One region of the Lysinibacillus sp. COL-1 genome, then DNA from elsewhere that is predicted to be linked to it. Evidence: predicted binding sites of a transcription regulator. Region 1 holds the regulator's gene; the other holds the start of a gene.
What was found. Region 1 encodes LexA, which represses DNA repair genes until DNA is damaged. Its sites were predicted from a motif close to CGAACATATGTTCG; they were not measured.
Positions count from the first base shown of each region.

Region 1 (6,950 bases):
TATGTGTTTTTTGGGGGGAAATGTCGGAGCTGTGGTAATAAAATAGCTTGGATTTATCCAGTAATGGAATTATTAACAGGATTATTGTTTGCCTTTGCATATTGGCAGCTTGGTTGGAGCATAGAGTTTATAGTAGCCCTATTTTTTATTTCATTATTAGTCATCATTGTTGTTTCTGATATAGCCTATATGCTGATTCCGAATAAGGTGCTTTTATTCTTTTTACCCTTCCTTATTATTGGACGAGTATTGTCGCCATTAACACCCTGGTGGGACTGTGCTGTAGGTGCAGTCGTTGGTTTCGGCATATTATATAGTATTGCTGTGATATCAAACGGGGGCATGGGTGGAGGCGATATTAAATTATTCTTTTTAATTGGACTTGTTCTTGGTACAATGCATACACTGTTAACATTATTTATAGCTGCAGTTATCGGCATGATTGTCGGGCTTGTCGTGTTAACGAAGAACAAGCAGGGGAGAAAAACACCTATTCCTTTTGGACCTTCTATTGCATTAGCCGCTATCATTGTCTATTTTTATGGGGATTCATTAATCGATTGGTATTTAGGTTTTTGGTAATTGTTCAATCTTCAAGCATATGGAGGGAAGCAAGTGAAACCGATTATTGGCATTACAGCCTTTGTGGAAGATGATTTATCCTCTCGATTAAATGCTGCTTACAGTAAAAGTATCATTGATGCAGGTGGGATTCCGCTTATTATTCCACTTGGCGTAGAGGAGGATGCCACACAAATTCTATCCCTTACAGATGGTTTATTGTTATCTGGAGGCTATGACGTGCATCCATTTCTGTATGGGGCAGAGCCTGCACCAAAACTAGGGAAAATTCATCCAGCAAGAGATACGGTAGAGTTAGCATTAATTGAAGCGGCATTCACACGAAAGATGCCTATTTTGGGTATTTGCCGAGGCATTCAAATACTAAATGTAGCACTAGGTGGTACTTTATTTCAGGATATTGATAGTGACCATTTTAGTACTAAGCTGCTCAAGCATGTACAGCAATCTGCTCGAGCTGTAGCTACTCATTATGTACAAATTATGGAGGAGAATTTATTAGCGACCATTTTACAACAAGAGAAAATAGCGGTAAATTCATTTCATCATCAGGCAGTTAATGTATTAGCAGAGAAATTAAAAGTAGCAGCAAAATCGAGTGATGGCATTATCGAAGCAGTTGTTCATGAAGAGTTGCCATTTTGCTTGGCTGTTCAGTGGCATCCCGAGGAACTAGCTATAGCAGGAGATGAGCCTGCACAAAAATTATTTTCAGCCTTTGTTGAAGCTAGCTTAAAATTCAAAAAGGAAGCGTAGCAGGGGGACTGTACAAAGAATCCAACCATATATGGATTCTTTTTTTGCGTAAAAAAGAGGATACATGCTCTTAGAAGGAACACATAATCCTCAAAACCTACTTTAAATGATTAATGTACACGACGATATAGTCCTACAACTTGTCCTAAAATAGAAACTTGATCGACGATAATAGGCTCCATAGATGAGTTTTCAGGCTGTAAACGGAAATGATTTTTTTCCTTGAAGAAACGTTTGACCGTTGCTTCATCCTCTGCTGTCATGGCTACAACAATATCTCCGTTATTAGCTGTTGCCTTTTGCTTCACAATAACTAAATCGCCGTCTAAAATTCCTGCTTCAATCATAGATTCCCCCATAATCTCTAGCATGAATAACTGATCCTCGCTTGTGCCATACGTATCTGGTAATGGGAAATATTCTTCAATGTTTTCAATAGCAGTAATTGGGGAACCAGCAGTTACCTTCCCCACAAGTGGTACATGAATGACTTGCTGCTTTTGAATAGACTCTTCAGGCTCTAAAATTTCAATTGCACGTGGCTTTGTTGGATCTCGACGAATAAAGCCCTTTTGTTCTAATCGAGCTAAATGACCATGAACAGTTGAACTTGAAGCAAGTCCGACTGCTTCCCCGATTTCACGTACTGATGGTGGATATCCCTTAGCTCGTACCTCTTCTTTAATAAAAGCCAAAATGTCCTCTTGTCTTTTCGAAACTTTTTTCATGAGTGCTCACCTCTTTTTTCTAATATCATTCTTCTTATTTGATAGTATAACAGAATGCGAACATGTATGCAAACATAGGTTCGAAAAGTGTTTGACAAAAACGTTTGTTCGCTTTATTATGAGAACATACATTCCGAACAAACATTCTAGAAAAGGAGTTGTAACTATGACATGGTTAAAGAAAAATACACATATCTCCATTTTATTAGGAGCTTGTCTATTATTTGCAGGATACCTTTACATCACTGATCCAGGAGATGTTAATTACGCAGAAATTCAAATTGAACATGGGGATAGCTTGTGGTCGTTAGCAGAGCAATACCGTGGTAAGATGAGTACAGATGATTGGATTAAGCTGGTCAAAACAGAAAATGAATTAGCAGATATTAAAATTGTGGCAGGAAAGTCTCTAGTTATTCCTGTATTGGGTGATCAAGCCAATCCCATCCATACTATCGAAATTGCGAGAACTGAACAATGATGAATAAACAAATGTCGGCTGTTGTCTATTGCCGTGTAAGTACTGAAAAAGAAACACAAAGCTCCTCATTAGAGCGCCAACAGGAAGAGTTGCTGCGCTACGCTAGAGAGCAAGGCTATGAGGTAAAGGGTGTATTTAAGGATAAGCATAGCGGCTATGATGTGGAACGCGATGGCTTGCTTGAAATGCTTGATTTCATTAAAGAAAAGGGAATTAATGCCCTTTTTGTACAAGATGAAACACGATTAGGACGTGGGAACGCAAGGATGGCTGTGTTGCATTTATTGCAAAAATCAGCAACAGATGTTTTTTCCATGCGCGATGCAGGACCCGTTCAACTAAATGAAATGGACACGATGCTGCTTGAGATTTTAGCAATCGTGGAGGAGTATCAACGAAGAATCCATAATGCTAAAATACGTCGAGGCATGCGACGCGCTGTAGAAAATGGCTATCGTCCTGAAAATAATTTATCGAACCGAGGGAATCCCCATGGGCAGGAGCGAAAGGATCTACCTGTAGATGAAATTGTCAAGCTACGCAAACGTGGATTTACCTTTGAGGAAATTTCGATCACGCTTCGAGGGTTGGGCTTTGAAGTAAGTAAAGCGACTGTTCATCGTCGCTTCCAAGAACATCAAGAAAGATTAGCAGGCAAATAATATCGCCTGCTAATCTTTTTTTATTCACAGTAAAAAATGCTATTGATAGGAAGCCAAACTGTCGATGATGATGTTAGTAGGTAGTTGAAAAGGATACTCTTTATTTATTCGATCATAAAACATTATGCCATTTAAATGATCGATTTCATGTTGGACAACGATCGCCCCATAGCCCTGAAACGGCAGGATGAATTCTTGACCATCAATGTCATATGCTCTGACCTTAATACGCTCGTATCTTGGCACAAAACCATGGACAGGTCGATTAACCGACAGGCAGCCTTCTCCATCAGGTAAATAAATCATATTGAGGGAATGACTTATGATTTTGGGATTGATAAACACCATTTCATTATGATCAAATAGTACAGCAAACATTCGTTTGTCTACACCTATTTGATTTGCAGACAACCCAGTTCCAGGGCGAAGCTTATATTTTTTTGCTAGCGTTGGATCTTGGCTGTTTTTGAGATATTGCAGCATAGCTAATAAAGTATTTCGATCCTCTTGGTTTAAGGGTGTCGTCACTTCTTCGGTTTGTTTTCGTAATAATACCGAGTCTTCTTTCACAAAATCTTTCATGGTAATGATCGAATCAGGAAGAAATTTAGTCATACATAAACACCTCATCAATACGGCTATTGAGGACTTTAGCCATCTTCAAAGCTAATGGCTCGTACTTATCATTTTCAATACAATTAATTGTCTGTCTAACAACACCGCATTCTTTCGTAAGTATAGCTTTGGTTATCCCTAATTTGTTTCTCAACATTTTGATCATACTCCTCAGGTTTATCCCTCCGTTTTGTCTGAAGTGTTAGCCATTTATTTTATACTCTTTTTACTGAATGACCAAATGTTGTTACTATGTAACACGGTCATTTTATAGAGTTTTATGCCATTCTTCTTGCAAGATTGCGTAATAGTATTCATCCCACCAATTGTCACCATGCGGTATACATTTTTTAAAAAATCCTTCACGCCGCATACCGATCTTTTCCATCACTCGGTAAGAAGCTATATTTTCGGGTTGGCATGTTGCTATTATTCTATGAAGCTTCAATTTGGAAAATCCATAATCTAATAGGGCTTGAGCAGCTTCTGATGCATAGCCATGTTGCTGATAAGCAGGATTCAATACCCATCCAATTTCATAGGTATGTTCGCCAAAGCATCGATGAAAAACTAAATGACCAATAACTTCTGGTTGATCGCGTAAAGTAATGGCAAAATGCTTAGCTTGATCCGCGCTATTTTCTGTTATAAATTTTTGGACTTGTTCTTCCGTTAAAACTCCTTCAGGCATATAATGCATCACCGTTTCATCAGACATATAGCTATAAACAGCCTGCCAATCTTGGGCTTCAAATTTTCGGATAAGTAATCGCTGTGTTGTGATGTTCATCTAATTTCCTCCAATAAATATAAATTTTTTCCTTTTATTATTAGTTATACACGACTAACATCTGGAAGTCATGTAAATTATGGCTAAGAAGTGTTATTAAGGGTTGGTATAACTGCATTTTAAGGGAAAGCATGCTATACTTTGCATACTGAAGTCATTAAGCTAGGTATTGAAAGGTGTGTAACAATGTTATCAAAGGAAAAAATTAACCGAATTAATGAACTTTCTGCTAAGGCCAAAAGTGGTCAATTAACAGAAGCAGAGGCTAAGGAGCGAACAGCGCTTCGCAAGGAGTACTTAGATACGTTTAGAGCGACTATGCGAGATACGATTGAAAATGTAAAAGTGGTAGATGCAGAAGGTAATGATGTGACACCAGAGAAAGTAAGACAAGCTAAAAAAAATAAATTTCTAAATTAATGTGACACAATTCAATAAAGTATGTATGAAAACGCAATTAGTATAACAAAAGCATTGTTTTCTAAAGCAATGTTGACTAAACTGTAAAAGAACAATATAGGACGAGAAAGGATGTCACAATATAATGACTCAACACGCGGATCTTTTAGCAATTAATGCTATTCGAACTTTGTCAATCGACGCTATCGAAAAAGCAAATTCTGGTCACCCAGGTTTACCAATGGGGGCGGCGCCAATGGCTTATACGCTATGGACAAAACAATTACGCCATAATCCAGCAAATCCAAAATGGTATAACCGTGATCGTTTTGTACTATCAGCTGGTCATGGTTCTATGCTTCTGTACAGCTTACTTCATCTTGGAGGCTATGGTTTACCAATGGAAGAAATTCAAAACTTCCGCCAATGGGATTCATTAACACCAGGACATCCTGAATACGGTCATACAGTAGGTGTAGAGGCAACAACTGGTCCGCTTGGTCAAGGGATTGCTATGACAGTTGGTATGGCAATGGCTGAGCGTCATTTAGCGGCTACTTACAATAAACCTGGTCATGATATCGTTGACCACTACACATTTGCCCTTTGTGGTGATGGTGACTTAATGGAAGGTGTAGCAGCTGAAGCTATTTCATTAGCTGGTCACTTAAAGCTTGAAAAATTAATCGTACTTTACGATTCTAATGATATTTCTTTAGACGGTGACTTAGAAAAGTCATTCTCAGAAAACGTACAAAAACGCTTTGAATCTTATGGCTGGAATTACTTAAAAGTGGCTGATGGTACAGATGTAGATGCCATTAATGCCACAATTGAAGAAGCGAAAAAATCAACTGGCAAACCAACATTAATTGAAGTAAAAACAGTGATTGGTTTTGGTTCTCCAAATAAATCTGGTAAAGCAGATTCACATGGTGCGCCACTTGGTACAGATGAAGTTGTCTTAACGAAAGCTGCGTATGAATGGGCACACGAGCCATTCCAAATTCCTGCTGAAGTGTATGATACATTTAATGCTGCTGCTGAAATACAAGGTGCACAATCTGAGGAAGCTTGGAATGCTAAATTTGCTGCATATAAAGAAGAGTTCCCAGAGTTAGCGGCTCAATTTGAAAAAGCGATGAATGGTGAATTACCAGAGGACTTTGCGTCAGAGCTACCAGTATATGAGGCAGGTAAATCTGTAGCAACACGTTCTTCTTCTGGTGACGCGATTAATGCCATTGCGAAGAAAACTCCTTCATTCTTTGGTGGTTCCGCTGACCTTGCTGGCTCCAATAAAACAACGATGAAGGGTGCAGGCGATTTCTCTGCAGACGATTATGCTGGTCGCAACATCTGGTTTGGTGTTCGTGAATTTGCAATGGGTGCTGCAATGAACGGTATGGCTCTTCATGGTGGTTTAAATGTATTTGGCGGTACGTTCTTCGTATTCTCTGATTATGTTCGTCCAGCAGTTCGTCTTTCTGCATTAATGGGGCTTCCTGTAACATATGTATTTACACATGACTCTATTGCAGTAGGGGAAGATGGTCCGACACATGAACCAATCGAACACCTTGCATCACTACGTGCGATGCCAAATCTCTCTGTTATTCGTCCTGCGGATGCAAATGAATCAGCAGTAGCTTGGGAGCTTGCCGTAGCATCAGAAAAAACGCCAACCGTTTTAGTATTATCTCGTCAAAACTTACCTGTCCTTGACGCTTCTATTGAAACAGTTCGTGAGGGTGTTACGAAGGGTGCTTACACAGTATCTCCTGCTACAAAAGAAGTAGCAGATGCTATTTTAATCGCAACAGGCTCTGAGGTTTCACTTGCTGTTGAAGCACAGAAAGCGTTAAAAGCAGAAGGTGTGGATGTGGCAGTTGTTTCCATGCCGTCTATGGATCGCTTTGAAAAACAAGACGCAGCTT
Region 1 is NZ_JCAWSJ010000004.1:1,007,446-1,014,395, forward strand. It holds gene AC6BKE_RS13070 (prepilin peptidase) at 1-582, shown strand, start outside; gene AC6BKE_RS13075 (gamma-glutamyl-gamma-aminobutyrate hydrolase family protein) at 616-1,338, shown strand; gene lexA (transcriptional repressor LexA) at 1,449-2,066, opposite strand; gene yneA (cell division suppressor protein YneA) at 2,233-2,547, shown strand; gene AC6BKE_RS13090 (YneB family resolvase-like protein) at 2,544-3,209, shown strand; gene def (peptide deformylase) at 3,249-3,824, opposite strand; gene AC6BKE_RS13100 (GNAT family N-acetyltransferase) at 4,093-4,614, opposite strand; gene AC6BKE_RS13105 (DUF896 domain-containing protein) at 4,801-5,034, shown strand; gene tkt (transketolase) at 5,159-6,950, shown strand, end outside.

Region 2 (6,950 bases), 530 kb from region 1:
ATGATTCAAGAGACAATCGATAATGTTGTTGGTCTGTATACTCAGGGTGAGCAGAAAGATTGGAACTTAAAAGCAATTGAAGATTTTGTAGCGGCTAATCTGTTAGAAGAGGGTCAGCTTAAAGTAGCAGATTTCCAAGGCAAGTCTGCTGAAGACATTAATCAGTTGGTTTCGGATGCTGTTCATGCTCGTTATGATGAAAAAGAGGCAGAACTGACACCAGAGCGTATGCGTGAGTTTGAAAAGGTAATTTTATTACGTTCTATTGATACGAAATGGATTGATCATATCGATGCGATGGACCAACTTCGTCAAGGTATCCATCTGCGTGCATATGGACAAAATGATCCACTTCGAGAATATCAACAAGAAGGCTTTGCTATGTTTGAGGATATGGTTGCGTCTATTCGTGAGGATGTTGCGAAATATGCAATGAAGGCAGAAATTCGCAGTAATCTTGAGCGTGAAGAGGTGGCGAAGGGCCAAGCGGTTAATCCGAAGGAAGAAGGCGGCTCAGCTCCGAAAAAACAACCTGTGCGTAAGTCTGAAAATATTGGTCGTAATGATTTATGCCCATGTGGAAGCGGCAAGAAATTTAAAAACTGTCATGGTGCAGGTCAATAATATATTAGTGAAAAAAATCATTTTAACTACATGTTGAAATGGTTTTTTTCTTTTGACATTATACTGTTTTAGGAAGAAATTTAGGAATAAAAGTCAGAATTTATAGACAATTGAAAAATATGGGTATACAATAGCTGTAATATTAGGATTTTAGTTCAGGGAAGCTCCCGTTATTATCCTAAATAAGAAGGTGCTATGAAGACTTAGACCTAGAAAGGGAAGGGGTGCTATGCATGATAATAAAGCAATTTTACGAGTCACAAACATCTGGAATATACGAATATTGGTATATCCCTTTTTATTTTAATTGAAAAAACATAAAGTGTATAAAGGAGGACTATAGGTGCATAAAAAAGATATTATGAATAGTGAAACGATGATGTATATGCCTGTGTACGATTCCTTTGGAAATTTATGTACGCGGGTGATTGAGAAAAATAATGAATATCTATCGAAATTAGCACCAACGAAGTTAATGGACTATAACCTTCGTTATTTTGGTTCGAGTTTAAGAGGGGCATTTGATGGCTCGAAAATGATTTTAGGAAAGCTTAATAAAAATCCAATTGTAGTGGATGAACGATGTAATATTTTATGGTTTCCAAGTAAGTCTCCTCTACAACCTGAATGTATCTGGTTCGCCGTTCATCATATTGATGAATATATCGCTGTGGATAAAAAGAGAGCAAAAATAACTTTTACGAATGGCACAGAACTGGTAGTGGATGTCAGTGTTAAAGCGTTAGAATATCGTATTCAGAGAGCCTATTTATTAAAATATAGGTTAGAAAAACGAACAAAGCATTTGCTTGTTCAGTATGACCGTGTAAAGGTTTTTCAGCGTCTCGCTCTTAATATGCTAGAGGACGAGACGCAGGATCATTGATTACTCCGAGAAAACAACTGCTAGATAGTATGTTTTCCTTTGTAAAAACGTTATAATGAAAAGATACGGAGCTTTGTGAGTGCAATGTTAGCTCCATTACTAACGTTCGGAGGATTTAACAATGATTGAATTAGCAGATGTACGCAATGTGTTAGACACTACAGCCAAAAAACTGGCGGACTTCAGGGGGTCTCTTTGACTTAGAAAACAAAGAGGCACGCATTCAGGAGCTAGATGAAATGATGCTAGAGCCTGGCTTTTGGGATGATCAGCAAGGGGCACAGGTGACCATCAATGAAGGCAATGGCTTAAAAGCAATCGTCAATGAATATAAAGATTTAGTGGAAACCCATGAAAATTTAGATATGACACTGGAGCTTTTACAGGAAGAGCCAGATGAAGAGTTACAGGAAGAACTAGGCAAAGAGCTAGCAGAATTCCAGCAAAAAATGGGGGATTTTGAGCTGCAATTGCTGTTAAGTGGTCCATATGATCAAAACAATGCCATTTTAGAGCTACACCCTGGTGCCGGTGGAACGGAATCTCAGGACTGGGGTTCTATGCTGTTACGTATGTATACAAGATGGGCGGAGAAACGTGGATTTAAAGTGGAGACTGTGGACTATCTTCCTGGTGATGAAGCAGGGATTAAATCGGTAACATTGTCGATTAAAGGTCACAATGCTTTCGGTTATTTACAGGCTGAAAAAGGCGTGCATCGTCTAGTGCGTATCTCACCATTCGATTCGTCAGGCCGTCGTCATACATCATTTGTTTCTTGTGATGTTATGCCAGAGTTCGACGAAAATATTGAAATCGACATTCGCACAGAGGATTTAAAAATTGATACGTATCGTGCTACAGGTGCGGGTGGTCAGCATATTAATACGACAGATTCAGCAGTTCGTATTACACATATTCCGACTGGTACTGTTGTACAGTGTCAAGCAGAGCGTTCACAGATTAAAAACCGTGAAAAAGCGATGACGATGCTAAAAGGGAAATTATATCAATTAGAGTTAGATAAGCAGCAAGCGCAACTAGATGAAATACGTGGTGAGCAAAAGGAAATCGGCTGGGGCTCACAAATTCGTTCGTATGTATTCCACCCATACTCTATGGTGAAGGATCACCGTACGAATGAAGAAACAGGTAATGTTGGTGCAGTGATGGACGGCGATTTAGATCCGTTTATTAATGCCTATTTACGCTCGAAAATTGGCTAATACACAAATCCCCCAAGAGGTGTTCTTGGGGGATTTTCTAGTTAAAAGGGAGGGTGATATGGCGCATCTTGGCTAAGCTGCTTGCGCTCGTTCATGTAATATTTATAGAGCATCGATGCATTCAAAAACTGTTTACTAATCGAGGCATATTGAATAGGTAGTTCAATTGTTTTACCATTTTTTAATGTGACAACACATCCCGTCTGACTTGGTGTAATATTGATAATCGCGTGAAGTCCAATCCATATATTATGAATGGAGTTCGGGGAGTAGGTTGGTAGAAAAATACAGGGATAGCCGTAGTCAAAGGCCACGACGATTGGTAGCTTGTGTTGATTGCCGAAGAAACGTTTAGCCGATAGTTTTGCAGCTTCATAGGTTGAACCTAATGAGATACAAGATTTTCGAAGCACATGCATCGGTTTACGCGTGACGATCAGCTCATTGTGCTTATCGATAACATGAGTGAAAACCTTGGAGTTGTGCTGAATAGGTTGAAGCAAGTAAGTGTTGAATGAAATTAAGTAGCTATTGACAAAATTGCTAGTCATATAGAGAGAGCCTCCTTTTTCTGTTGATAACGGTAGTGTAGAACAAAAGGGGAGTTTCAAAAAATAGACAAAGTAGCTGAAAACCCTTCAGAAAAGAATGAAATGCTTAGAGAATTCACTGCAAATGTCACGAGATTAATAGCTAATCCAAGTTATTTTCAATTCGTAAGCATTGCAATTTAATTTCAATTTTCATATAATTTAGAAAAGGATCGAGGTGAGATCGTTGGATAAATATTATTCGTACACAGATTTTCTAAAAGCCGTGGGTCAGTCGAAAAAAGTTGATGAGGCAGAGAAATTATTAAACGAGATTTATTTAGATTTATTTTTAAATCGTATCCAGCGTATGCATCGTCAAGAGCAACTCATGGTTCTGATAGACAGAGTACTCGATGAAAAAGATGAAAACGCATTTTACCAATACGCAGCCGAACTACATTCCTTGCAGCAAACAGAGGATGAATCATACTAAACGAACCCGCTCCCCATGTCTAGTGGAGAGCGGGATTTTTTTGATTGAAGGAGGGCTGCTCGTTCAAAAAGTGAGAGTCTTCGCTTATAAAAGAGGGAGAGTTGCTCAGAAAGTAAGAACTCCTGCTCAGGAGTAAATCCGCTCTCAAAGCAAGAGCCCTGGCTCATAAAAGAATGCAACCCACGCCAAAAATCTGTTACCCCACTCACAAAAGCAGAAGCCCTCTACTGAAAGTATTATGACTTCTACTCAAGAATCGAAATCTATTGAATAGATTAAGCTTGAAAACGTGTTGAAGCGGCTATTATGAGAGTAATAAGTATTCTTCGCTTCACGGTTATTCATTTAAATTTTAGGGATAAAAAAATTTTTTACAAACATTCGTTCGTTAAATGTTCGAAATTTTAATATTGCTATGCTAAAATATATGTACAAATTGGAAGGAAAGGACGGGGACATGTGTGCAAACATTTGATTTACAAGCGCCATATCAGCCTAACGGGGATCAGCCACAGGCAATTGCGGAATTAGTGGAGGGTGTGAAAGCGGGCAAGCGTCATCAAACATTACTTGGTGCTACGGGAACAGGTAAAACGTTTACCATTTCTAATGTCATCCAGCAAATTAAAAAACCAACACTCATTATGGCACATAATAAAACACTAGCTGGCCAGTTATATAGTGAGTTTAAAGAGTTCTTCCCGAATAATGCTGTTGAATATTTTGTCAGCTACTATGATTACTACCAACCAGAAGCCTATGTACCGCAGACAGATACCTATATAGAAAAAGATTCCAGCATTAACGATGAAATTGATAAGCTGCGTCACTCTGCTACTTCTGCATTATTTGAGCGTGATGATGTCATCATTATTGCATCTGTGTCCTGTATTTATGGTTTAGGTTCTCCTGAAGAGTATCGAGAAATGGTTGTATCGATTCGCACAGGTATGGAAATTGAACGTAATCAGCTACTGCGCAAACTTGTAGATGTTCAATACGAGCGTAATGATGTCAGTTTTACTCGGGGGACATTTCGGGTACGTGGAGATGTAGTGGAAATTTTCCCAGCCTCACGTGACGAGCATTGTATTCGGGTGGAGTTTTTCGGTGATGAAATCGATCGTATTCGAGAGGTGGATGCCTTAACTGGAGAAATTTTATCGGATCGAGAGCATGTTGCTATATTCCCAGCATCCCACTTCGTTACACGAGAAGAGAAAATGCGAAAAGCGATTGAAAACATTGAAAAAGAATTAGAGGAACGTCTTGCGTTGCTACGTGCAGAGGATAAATTACTAGAGGCACAGCGCCTAGAACAACGGACACGTTATGATTTAGAAATGATGCGTGAAATGGGCTTTTGCTCAGGGATTGAAAACTATTCACGCCATTTAACATTGCGTGGAGCAGGTGCCACTCCATATACATTGCTAGATTACTTCCCAGATGACTTTTTGCTTGTAGTAGATGAAAGTCACGTAACACTTCCTCAGGTTCGTGGTATGTACAATGGTGACCAAGCTCGTAAAGGTGTACTCGTAGAACATGGTTTCCGTTTGCCATCAGCACTTGATAACCGTCCACTACGTTTTGAAGAATACGAAAACCGAGTGCATCAGGCCATTTATGTATCAGCCACACCAGGCCCTTATGAGCTGGAGCATACGCCGGAAATGGTTGAGCAAATTATTCGACCTACTGGATTATTGGATCCGTTAATTGAAGTGCGACCTATTGAAGGGCAAATCGATAATTTAATTGATGAAATTCAAGATCGAATTGCCCAAAATGAACGGGTTTTAGTGACAACATTAACGAAGAAAATGTCAGAAGATTTAACGGCTTACTTGAAAGAAATGGGCTTAAAGGTCGAGTACCTACATTCCGAAATTAAAACGCTAGAACGTATTGAGATTATTCGTGAGCTACGTAAAGGAACGTACGATGTACTCATCGGTATTAATCTCTTGCGTGAAGGGCTTGATATTCCTGAGGTGTCACTTGTAGCGATTCTTGATGCTGATAAAGAAGGATTTTTACGTTCGGAACGTTCATTAATTCAAACGATTGGTCGTGCTGCACGTAATGCAAATGGTCATGTCATTATGTATGCGGACCATGTAACAGATTCGATGAAAAAGGCAATTGATGAAACACAACGTCGTCGTGCATTGCAAATGGCTTACAACGAGGAGCATGGCATAACGCCTCAAACCATTATCAAGAAAATCCCAGATGTAATTCGTGCGACACAAGTGGCAGAAGAAGAAGAATCCTATGTGACAAAGGCTACGAAAGGCAAAAAGCTGACAAAGGCGGAAAGAGAACAGCTTTTGGCTTCCTTAGAGGTCGAAATGAAGGAAGCAGCAAAAGCGCTTGATTTTGAACGTGCGGCTGAGTTGCGAGATACAATATTTGAATTGAAGGTAGAAGGGTGAATGACTTGTGAAAAATACTGAAATTGTCGTGCAAGGTGCACGTGCTCATAATTTAAAAAATATCAATGTCACAATTCCACGTGACCAATTAGTCGTATTAACAGGTTTATCAGGCTCAGGAAAATCTTCTCTAGCATTTGACACAATTTATGCGGAGGGCCAACGTCGTTATGTTGAGTCCCTTTCTGCCTATGCCCGTCAATTTTTAGGACAAATGGATAAGCCAGATGTCGATGCAATAGAAGGATTATCGCCTGCTATTTCCATTGACCAAAAAACAACGAGTCGTAATCCACGTTCTACGGTTGGTACGGTAACGGAAATCTATGATTACTTACGATTACTTTATGCACGCATTGGTAAACCGATCTGTCCAAATCATGGCATAGAAATCACTTCCCAAACGATTGAGCAGATGGTAGACCGTTTATTATCATATCCAGAAAGAACAAAAATGCAGCTTCTTGCGCCGATGGTTTCTGGACGCAAGGGAACCCATGTTAAACTGCTAGAGGATTTAAAAAAGCAAGGGTTTGTTCGTGTGCGAATTGATGGGGAATTACGGGATTTAGATGATGCGATTGATCTTGATAAAAATAAAAAGCACTCGATTGAAGTAGTAGTGGACCGTGTTGTTATGAAGGAAGGTATTGCCTCACGTTTGAGTGACTCCTTAGAAACAGCTTTACGTTTGGCTGATGGTCGTGTACTTGTTGATGTGATGGAGTATGAAGAATTATTATTTAG
Region 2 is NZ_JCAWSJ010000004.1:476,871-483,820, forward strand. It holds gene secA (preprotein translocase subunit SecA) at 1-624, shown strand, start outside; gene AC6BKE_RS10575 (competence protein ComK) at 968-1,510, shown strand; one part of gene prfB (peptide chain release factor 2) at 1,632-1,706, shown strand; one part of gene prfB (peptide chain release factor 2) at 1,708-2,736, shown strand; gene AC6BKE_RS10585 (competence protein ComK) at 2,778-3,287, opposite strand; gene AC6BKE_RS10590 (IDEAL domain-containing protein) at 3,514-3,762, shown strand; gene uvrB (excinuclease ABC subunit UvrB) at 4,224-6,203, shown strand; gene uvrA (excinuclease ABC subunit UvrA) at 6,211-6,950, shown strand, end outside.
Region 2: a site for LexA is predicted at 4,137-4,150, ahead of uvrB (excinuclease ABC subunit UvrB). Genes of this name have one in related genera too.